Regions from separate parts of the Ectopseudomonas toyotomiensis genome, predicted to be linked through region 1. Evidence: riboswitches for the same ligand, from Rfam matches in the RefSeq annotation. Region 1 holds a riboswitch; each other region holds the start of a gene.

The links. Region 1 has a riboswitch for cobalamin ahead of JWV26_RS05870 (energy-coupling factor ABC transporter permease). Riboswitches for the same ligand answer to the same signal wherever they lie in the genome.
Region 2: it holds a riboswitch for cobalamin, as region 1 does, so the genes downstream of both, JWV26_RS09750 (TonB-dependent receptor) here and JWV26_RS05870 (energy-coupling factor ABC transporter permease) in region 1, are expected to answer to the same signal.
Region 3: it holds a riboswitch for cobalamin, as region 1 does, so the genes downstream of both, JWV26_RS06510 (TonB-dependent receptor domain-containing protein) here and JWV26_RS05870 (energy-coupling factor ABC transporter permease) in region 1, are expected to answer to the same signal.

The regions. Positions count from the first base shown of each region.
Region 1 covers NZ_CP070505.1:1,282,525-1,285,770, reverse strand. Annotated here, with positions in the region: gene JWV26_RS05875 (carbonic anhydrase) at 1-609, opposite strand, end outside; cobalamin riboswitch at 917-1,118, shown strand; gene JWV26_RS05870 (energy-coupling factor ABC transporter permease) at 1,172-1,852, shown strand; gene JWV26_RS05865 (hypothetical protein) at 1,862-2,584, opposite strand; gene amn (AMP nucleosidase) at 2,710-3,246, shown strand, end outside.
Region 2 covers NZ_CP070505.1:2,117,108-2,120,353, reverse strand. Annotated here, with positions in the region: gene JWV26_RS09760 (cobalt-precorrin-6A reductase) at 1-150, shown strand, start outside; gene JWV26_RS09755 ((2Fe-2S) ferredoxin domain-containing protein) at 302-1,000, shown strand; cobalamin riboswitch at 1,103-1,296, shown strand; gene JWV26_RS09750 (TonB-dependent receptor) at 1,631-3,246, shown strand, end outside.
Region 3 covers NZ_CP070505.1:1,423,652-1,426,897, forward strand. Annotated here, with positions in the region: gene JWV26_RS06505 (methyl-accepting chemotaxis protein) at 1-1,070, shown strand, start outside; cobalamin riboswitch at 1,120-1,325, shown strand; gene JWV26_RS06510 (TonB-dependent receptor domain-containing protein) at 1,413-3,246, shown strand, end outside.

The sequences.
Region 1 (3,246 bases):
GTCCTCACTGCATGGCGGTGTGGTCAGCGAGCCGGCGAAGGCGTAGTAACCCTGTTGCTGCGGCAGTACGGTTTGCGGGGCGAAGCTGCCTGCCAGTTCGACTTTTTCGCCTGCCTTGGGCGGCATGGCATCGAACACGGACTCCAGTGCCTGATTTTTCTCACCTTCCTTGAACAGCACAGCCACTACCGCCAGGCGGCCATCGGCGGCCTGGTGGACGAAATGCGCCACCATCGGGAAACCCTTGCCGGCGATGTGCTCCTCGCTGGGTGTATGGAAATGGAACTGCACCAGGCGATAAGGCTTGCCGTCGATCTCGATGCCGCCAGCATTGGTCAGATTCACCTGGACGGTGTGGCCGTTATTCACCACTTCGGCCGGGCTGGCCTGGTAGTCGAAGGCGAGGCGAGGCAGCGATGCGCGCGTCGCATGGCTGATGTCGATCGGCGATTGCGCATGGCCGAGTGCACAGGTTTCGTAGCCCGGGTCGAGCTCGGCCCAGTGTTCGGGGCCTTCCTTGCCTTTGTAGCTCCAGTGCGGTTGCTGTTCGGCCGCCATGGCGCCGGTTGCGAACAGTGCAGTCAACGCAACGATCAGGGTCTTCTTCATATGCGCTCTCTTACTGGATGATGGATCTACAGCTCGCGTGGCCAGCAGTCGGGGGCGAGTGCGGAAAGATTACGCATGATTTGTAATAAAAAGTTACATCTTCATGGGTTGGGCGTGATGCATTGCGCATTCTCGGTGGCGCCGGCTGTATTCAAGACAGTATCTGTTCAGGTGGAGTGGCTCCTGGCAGATGAGAGCATTTCGGGAGTGTTGCGCTGCCTGTCGCGCTTAGGTGGCAGGCCCGGATCGTTGCCGAGGAGGTGGGCGGTGCCTTGAGCGCGAGTACTGTCTTTTGCCCGAGCTGCGGAGTAAGGTTGCCGCCGATGGTTCCGCTCGCCTTGGCGCGTGTGGATGAAAAGGGAACAGGGTGCGGCGAATCTCGCCAATGCCCTGGCTGCCCCCGCAACTGTAAGCGGCGAACGACGCCCTCATGCCACTGACTTCGGTCGGGAAGGCGGGCGAAGTGCCAAGCCGTGAGCCAGGAGACCTGCCATCGACAACGGGCGTTTCGCCTACCCCCTTATCCGAATCGTCGCGCGGTGGGCGCGGCAAAGGAGCTCGCATGCATATCGAACCTGGTGTCGTCGAAGGCGCCAAAATCCTGCTCAGCTACGCAACGGCCGTCACCGCTTTCGGCCTGACCGCCAAGCTCGCTCTGGGCAGCGTCCGCAACAACGGCGGTGTCGCCGCCCTGGCGCTACGCAGCCTGCTGACCACCGCCCTGGTGTTCTGCTTCTTCGAAGTGTTCCCGCATCATGCGGTGGGCGTTTCCGAGGTGCACCTGATCCTCGGCTCGACCCTGCTGCTGCTATTCGGCGCCGGGGCTGCCGCCATTGGTCTGGCCGCTGGCCTGTTGTTGCAGGGGCTGCTGTTCGCTCAGTTCGACCTGCCGCAGTACGGCATGAACGTCACCACGCTGTTGATCCCGCTGTGGGGTATCAACCTGCTGGCCAAGCGCATCGTCGCGCCGGGCACGGCTTACGTCGATCTTTCCTACAAGCAGGCGCTGGCGCTTTCGACCGCTTATCAGGGCGGCATCGTCGCCTGGGTCGCGTTCTGGGCTTTCTACGGTCATGGCTTCTCCAGCGAGAACCTGGCGGCCGTGGGCAGCTTCGGCCTGGCCTACATGAGCGTGATCCTGGTCGAGCCGCTGATCGACCTGGGGGTGCTGGCCGCTGCCAAGGCGCTGTCGCGTTTCAGCCAGGGGCCGCTGTTCAACGTGCGCCTGCATCAGCCGGCCTGAGCCGGTCGCTCAGCGGCGGCGTTGCCAGATCATCTTGCCGGTATTGCTCTCTGTGACCAGGTACTGGTCGCTGAAGCGGTAGTAGGCGGCGGGTTGATAGTCGGCGGCGCCAGCCAGGCGCACCATCAGCATGCCGCCCTGGCTGCGCCAGTGGCCGCTGTACTGCATCTCGCCTGGGCTGTCGTAGCTCCAGTCGCCTCCGCCACCGACCGAGCGGCTCCACTGGGTGACGCTGCCGTCGGCATTCAACTGCAGGGTCATCAGAGTGTTGAACGAGGCGAAGCTGGCACCGCCGCTATTGATGATCTTCTCGTGTACCCAGGTGCCGACCAGTGTCGGGTCCAAAGTGCCTGACGTAGGTGGCGTCGCAATCGCCGCCTCGCGCTGAAACAGCGCCTGGCGTTCCAAGATCTCCCCGTTTCTTGGGTTACGCGCAGCGATACTGGCGTTGAGCATCGCGTTGGCGTAGGTCGCGTTCATGTTCGCCAGCAGCAGGCCCGATTGCGGGTCGCTGATCTCGGCGCGCAGCAACTTGCCGTCGTAGCGACCTTTGACGACCAGGCGCAGGTGCTGGCCCTCTACGTACTCGCCTTCCACCACGGCGTCGTTCTGGCGCAGGATCAGCTCGCTCGGCTGGCCGTCGAGCGTGGCCCGGTAATGGCCATCGAGTTCACCGGCTTGAACGCTTGAGCATGAGGCCATGGCCAACAGCAGAACGATTGCATGAGGCATGATGGTGACCTCCGACGAATTGATCCAAGCCTAGCCGTTGGCAGCGATAGGCGGGGGATCGCGCTATGTTTTCGTCAACGTATGCAGGCAAGATAGACGCGTACGTTCAGTCAGGAAGATGCACAGTGAAAGCCTGCTCAGATGATTTCATCATTGCTTACACCCCCGAAGAGGCCGTCGACCGCCTCGCCGCCTTGCACCAGGAAGCCACCGGTGCGTTGAGCCAGGCGCTCAAACGCTACCTCAAGGAGCGCATCCGTCCCGATGCCAGCGAGCACTGCCTTTTCCGCTACCCCGAATTGCGCCTGACCTACCTGTGCCAGGGCGAGGTGCCGACCACCGTGCGTGCCTACGCCAAGGTACAGGTGCCAGGCACCTACGCGATCACCGTGACCCAGCCGGCGGCCTTCCGCAAATACCTGCTGGAGCAACTGCGCCCGCTGATGAACGACTTCACCCTGCGCGTCGAGGTCGGCCGCAGCCAGCAGAACATTCCCTATCCCTACGTGGTCGAGGGCGGCGATGAGCTGGCCGGCAGTGGCGTGACCGCCGCCGAGCTGGCGCGGGTATTCCCCAGCACCGATCTGTCCGCCGCCACCGACGGCACCGCCGATGGCCTGTACGACTGGGAGAACATCGACCCGCTGCCGCTGGCACTGTTC
Region 2 (3,246 bases), 830 kb from region 1:
AAGAACAGCGGCAGCGCCTCCACCGAGCCGAAGTTGCAGGTCGCGCGTGAGCTTGGATTGCCGGTTTTGCTGTTGCGTCGCCCGCAGTTGCCGGCGGTAACGCATGAGTTCGCGGAGTTGGACGCTCTCTACGAGGCGCTGTCCCTGTAGGGCGGGTGAAACCCGCCAACGCCGGCCTGGCGGCCTTACGCCTGCGCTGATTCCGTAGGGTGCGCCGCGCGCACCGGGCCTTCTATTACCCGCCGGATTGCCTCCGGACCACGACGCGCTGCTAGACTGCCGGCCCGTTCTGGAGACCGTCATGAGCCAAGCCCCCTACGCCCGCGTTCTGTTTATCGGCCCCGGCCTGGGTCGTGGTGCCTCGGCCGAGCGTCTGCAACAGCGCATCGAAATGCTGCTTGGCGAGGCGCATCTGCATGACAGCGAACAGGACGGCTTCTGGCAGGCCATCGATGAGGCGCCGCGACCACTGCTGGTGGTCGATCTGGAGCCGCGCGCCGATGCCGCGCACCGCGACTGGCTGCGCGAACGTATCGCCGAGCGGAGCGACGGGGCAGGAGTGTTCGTGGTCTGCACGGCGCTGGAGGACACCTGGCTCGATGGCCTCGGCGCGTTGCTCGAAAGCCGCGAGGCACATATTCCCTGCAGCGACGTGCCGCCGGTGCCGGCACATCACGCCTGGTCGCAGATCCCGCCGCATGCGCAGCGCCTGCTGCTGTGCAACGGCCCGCGCTGCACGCGCAAGGGCGCGCTGGGCCTGTGGAAAACCCTGCGCCAGCGGCTCAAGGCCGCCGGCAAGCTTGAGTGCGAGGGCGGTGTGCATATCACCCGCAGCCAGTGCCAGTTCCCCTGCGATCTGGGGCCGACCGCGAGTCTTTATCCACAGGGTGAGTGGTATGGCATCAAGGACGAGGCGGCGGTGATTCGCCTGGTCGACGAGCGTCTGGTGGCGGGCAGGGCGTTGCCGGATTTGCGTATCGATGAGCAGGGCAACAATTAGCAACTCGGATTACGCCTGCGGCCAATTCAAGCTACGAGCAATCGCCGCTAAAGCGCCTCCCGCAATTGCCACCGCGCCTTGACTTGAGCGGGTGTGGGTGGTCATATCCGCCCCGCTTCAGGTGTCTCACGCCGCCGCGCGTGAGGTGAAACGGGAAGTCGGTTGAAGTCCGACGCTGCCCCCGCAACGGTAAGCGAGCGACCGCATCGATACGCCACTGTGCGCCACGCGCATGGGAAGGCGATGCGTTCATGACCCTCGCAAGCCCGGAGACCGGCCTGGAGTCGTTTGTGTCTGGCAACCCGCGGTGGGCGGGCGTTGACTCCAGTAGGGCGCCGCCGTGCCCCTGTCTGCTGTTGCGCATTTCCATCGGATTGCCGTGCCTTTTCTCTTTGCGATGGAAGCAATATGGCGCGCCATTTCCGCTACAAGAACCTCTCTTCTGCATGCCTGAACGAAGGGCGTGAGCCCGTTTCTGGCTACCTGCGAAAAACGATAATGTTATGTTATAACAATAACATTATTGCCTCAGGCACCGACTGCGAAGCGTCAAGGCTGACCGCCTTCAACTCGCACACCCGGAGCCTGGAGCGTCCTGACGACTCTCCTGGAATATCCGGAATCACTCACGTGCAGCACCTTCTACGCCTCTGCTCCCTGCCATTCGCGCTGCTGGTCGGCGATGTGGCCATGGCCAGCGAATCTCCTGTCGATCTCCCTGACGTCACCGTCCAGGCGCACGCTGCCGAGGAAGGCGAGAGCGATCTGCATACGCCCACCGCGTCCGGCTCCCGCCTGGAGCTGTCGGCCCTGCAAACGCCGGCCAGCAACAGCAGCCTGAGCGGCGCCGAGGTACGTGGGCGCAACAACCTCACGGTGCAGGACGCCGTGACCCGCACGGCGGGTATCAGCAGCACCGGCTCGCCCGGCAATGGCGGCACCGCGCTGTCGGCGCGCGGCTTCACCGGCCATTCGGCGACCATGCAGCTGTACGATGGCACCCGCCAGTACGTCGGCGCCGGCACCATGACCTTCCCGGTGGACACCTGGTCGGTGGCACGTATCGACGTGCTGCGCGGCCCGGCCTCGGTGCTCTACGGCGAGGGAGCCACCGGTGCGGTGATCAATGTGGTGCCGAAGAAGCCCTTCGCCGGCGAGATCCGCAACCAGCTGCGCCTCGGCTATGGCAGCGATGACCGCCGCCAGGCCGCCCTGGACAGCGGCGGTTCGCTGAGTGACGAACTGAGCTACCGCTTCAACATCAATCAGCAGGCCAGCAATGGCTGGGTCGACCGGGGTGATTCGGATAGCCTGGCGCTCAGCGCCGCCCTGCGCTGGGACGCCAATGATGATCTGAGCTTCACCCTGTCCCACGATCATGGCGATCAGAGCCCCGAGCGCTATCTCGGCACGCCGCTGGTGGCTGGCAAGTACCGCGAGAGCATCCGCGAACGTAACTACAACGTCGCCAATGCCGACATTCGCTACAACGACCAGATCACCCGCCTGGTGAGCGACTGGCGCATCAACGACGTGCTCAGCGCCAGCAACCAGCTCTACTACATCAAGACTCAGCGCTACTGGCGCAATGCCGAGGCCTATCGCTGGCAGCCGGGCGACAGGGTCGAGCGTGGCGAGTTCTACGAGATCAAGCACACCCAGGAACAGGTCGGCGACCGCCAGACCTTCACCCTGGATCACACCCTGTTCGGCCTCGATAGCCGCACGGTAGTCGGGGTGGATTACAACCGCATCCACTTCGCCCGCCAGCACGATTTCGCCAGCAGTTTCAGCGACAGCGTGCCGCTGGCCGGCTCCGGCGGCGGGCAGTACCAGAGCACCGATCCGCTCGGCTACGGCCCGCGCGAGCGCAACCTGGCGCGGCAGTTCTCGCTGTTCGCCGAGAACCGCACCCAGCTGACCGAGCGCCTGTCGCTGGTCACCGGTGTGCGCCGTGATCAGCTGCATATTCAGCGCGACAACCTGATCGATGGCAGCAGCGCCGACCGCAGCCTGAGTGGCGACAATTGGCGCGCCGGGCTGGTCTTCGCCCTGACCCCCGAGCTGTCGCTGTACGGTCAGTACGCCACCAGCACCGAGGGGGTGAGCAACCTGCTGACCCTCAACCCGACTCAGCAGCAGTTCGACCTTAGCGAAGCCAGGCAGAGCGAAATCGGCCTCAAGCAGATGTTCTGGAATGGTCAGGGCGAGTGGACGCTGGCCGCCTACCATATCGTCAAGAAGAA
Region 3 (3,246 bases), 140 kb from region 1:
CGGACTTCTTCCTGGAAACCGCCGAATGCGGCGCACCACTGAGCAACCGCCTGGCCCCCGAATTGTTCGGCAGTGACGAGGCCGGCGCGCTGGCCGGCTGGGTAAACAGCTTCGTCGACAAGATGGACCACACCATGCAGGGCATCCTCACTGCCGGTGCAGCCCTGCAACAGACCTCCACAGGACTGACGCGCACCGCCATCAACGCCAGCCAGTGTGCCACCCAGGGACAGAACGCGGCGACCTCCACTGCCCGCGCGATGGTCGAGGTCAACCACAGCATCGGCCAGGCCACAGCGCACATCCTCGACAGCGAACGCGCCTCGCAACAGGCCCTGGACATGACGCGCCAGGGCAGCGCTGCGGTTAACCAGAATGCCGAGGAAGTCAGCCAGCTGGCCGAGCGCATCGAACAGTCCAGCCAATCCCTGCAGGCCCTGAATCGACAGACCGAAGAGATCCAGCACATCAGCGAGTCGATCCACGCCATCGCCGAGCAAACCAACCTGCTGGCCCTGAACGCTGCGATCGAAGCCGCTCGTGCCGGCGACAGCGGCCGCGGCTTCGCGGTGGTGGCAGATGAAGTGCGTAATCTGGCGCAGCGCACGGCGCAAGCGACCGAAGAGATCACCACCACCCTGGCCAGCGTGCGCCAGCAGACCCTGGACAGCATGAGCAGCATGCGCAGTTGCCAGGAAGCGGCCCAGCGCAGCGTGACGCGTTCCGATGAAGCCACCGCAGCCCTGGCGCGCATCCAGCACGAAGTGGAAGCGATGCAGAGCCGCCTTGGCCAGTTGAGTCAGGGCATGCAATCTCAACTGGCGCAGGTGCATGCAGTCAACGATCAGGCCCAGGCCATTACCGGCGCCGCCGAACGCAGTAGCCAGAGCGCAGATGAAACCCTGCAAGCTGCACAAGTCCTGGCGCAACTGGTGCTCGATCTGCACAAGACGGCGAACCGCCTCAGCCATCAGGAGCCCCAGACTGATCAGCACACGACGATCCAGCACGGCTGGCAAGCGCCGCCTAGGATGAAGAGCGATCTGAGCATGAGCGCCACTCATCGCTGAATGAGCGGCGCTTGCTTGTCATTCATACTCGCGCGCACTAAGGTGCGCGCCATTCATGTTCCGCCAGGGTGCGCTGCGCAAGCAGTGTTAAACGGGAAGTCGGTGCGCTTTTGTTGAGCAAACCCGACGCTGCCCCCGCAACGGTAATCGACAGCAAGCCCAAAGCTTGCGCCACGTCCAACAGCCACTGGGCCAAGCCTGGGAAGGTGGACGCGGGTCGAGAGCCCGGAGACCGGCCAAGGCGGTGCGACTGGTGTTGCGGAGGGCGACACGGTCAAGCGCCGTCCTGCCCGCGCTTGCGCCTGCCCTCCTCGAACGTCTGCCGACTGTTGAGGAAAAATAATGAAACTGTCTCGTCTGGCTCTGGCCATCGCCGTCATGCCAGGTCTTTCGCTGGCCGCCGAACCCTACGTGGCCGAGCCACTGGTCGTCACCTCCGGGCGCCTGGCCGAACCGCAAGCGCAGGCTACCGCCGCCACCACGGTGTTCAAACGGGACGACATCGAGCGCCTGCAGGTCAGCAGCGTTACCGAGCTACTGGAGCGTGTGCCCGGCCTCAGCGTCGTCCGCACTGGCGGTGCAGGCAGCCAGACGGGCGTGTTCCTGCGCGGCGCCAGCACGGCACAAACCCTGGTCCTGGTCGACGGGCAACGTATCGCGGCAGCCTCCAGCGGCACCAGCAGCCTGGAGTTTCTCGCCCCCGAGCAGATCGAGCGTATCGAAGTGGTTCGTGGAGCGCGTTCGGCGCTATACGGCTCAGACGCCATTGGCGGGGTGATTCAGATCTTCACTCGCCAGGGCGATGGCCAGGGCCTCAAGCCTTACGCACGGCTGGCGGCTGGCAGTGATAGCACTTACCAGCGCAGCCTCGGCCTCTCCGGCGGCGACAAGCGCACTCGTTTTCACCTGGGTGCCGCTCTGGACGAGACTGCCGGCATCGACGCCACCCGCGACGGTTTCGGCGCCAATGGCGACGACGACGCCTACCGCAACCGCTCGTTAAGCCTGAATCTGTCGCACCGCTTCAACGACTCGCTGGAGGTTGGCTTCACTGCGCTCGATCAGCGCGGGCAGGTGGAGTATGACGACACCTTCACTGGCTCCCTGCCAACCACCGATTTTCTGCTCAGCAGCATCTCTGGTTTTATCGAGGCTCGTGTTACCGAAGTCTGGAGCAGCCGCCTGGAACTGGGACACAGCGAGGACAAGCGCGACAGCGGCAACGACCAGGCAGGCGGTACCGTCAGCCAGTTCAATACCTACCGTGACGCAGCCAACTGGCTGAACACCCTGACACTCAACGAAAACCACCAACTGCTGCTAGGTCTGGACTGGTATGAAGATCGAGCGCAGGGCACGACGGACTTTGTCGAGGACTCACGCTGGAACCGCGCGGCCTTCGTTCAGCATCGTTATATCGGAGAAACGTTCTCGACCGAGCTAGGGGTGCGCCACGACGACAACCAGCAATTTGGTAACGAGAACACATGGAACGCGTCATTGACCTTACCCCTCAACAACGCCAACGACCTGATCCTGTCGTATAGCGAAGGCTTCCGCGCCCCGACCTTCAACGACCTTTACTACCCGGACTTCTGCTTTGGTGGCATGTGCTTCCCCAGTGCCAATCCCGACCTCGCCCCGGAACGCTCCAAGAGCTACGAGCTGCAATGGCGTAGCCGCTACAGCGACACAGGATCGTTGCAGGCTTCCGTGTATCGAACCGATATCGAGGACGCCATCGTCCTGGACGAGAACTTCATTCCACAGAACGTCCAGACAGCCCGGATCAATGGCTTCGAAGCCGCCGTGCAGCAGGAGTTGTTCGGCTGGCAAGGCAATCTCGCGCTGGCCCTGATCGACCCGCGTGACCGCGCCAGCGGCCATACCCTGCAGCGCCGCGCCAAACGCACTTTGAGCCTGGACGTCGACCGCCGCTTTGGCGATGTGTCGGTGGGCGCAGGCTGGCGTGCGATCAGTGGTCGCTACGACGACGCCGACAACGAGATCGAAATGAGCGGCTACGGCCTGCTGAGCCTGCGCGCCGCCTGGCAGGCCAATGAGGAACTGGGGCTGAGCCTGAAGCTGGATAACCTGCTGAACAAGGACTATGCAGAATCGACCTACAGTACACCCAATGGCCGTTTCGGCTACAACAGCGCCGGCCGCACCGCAC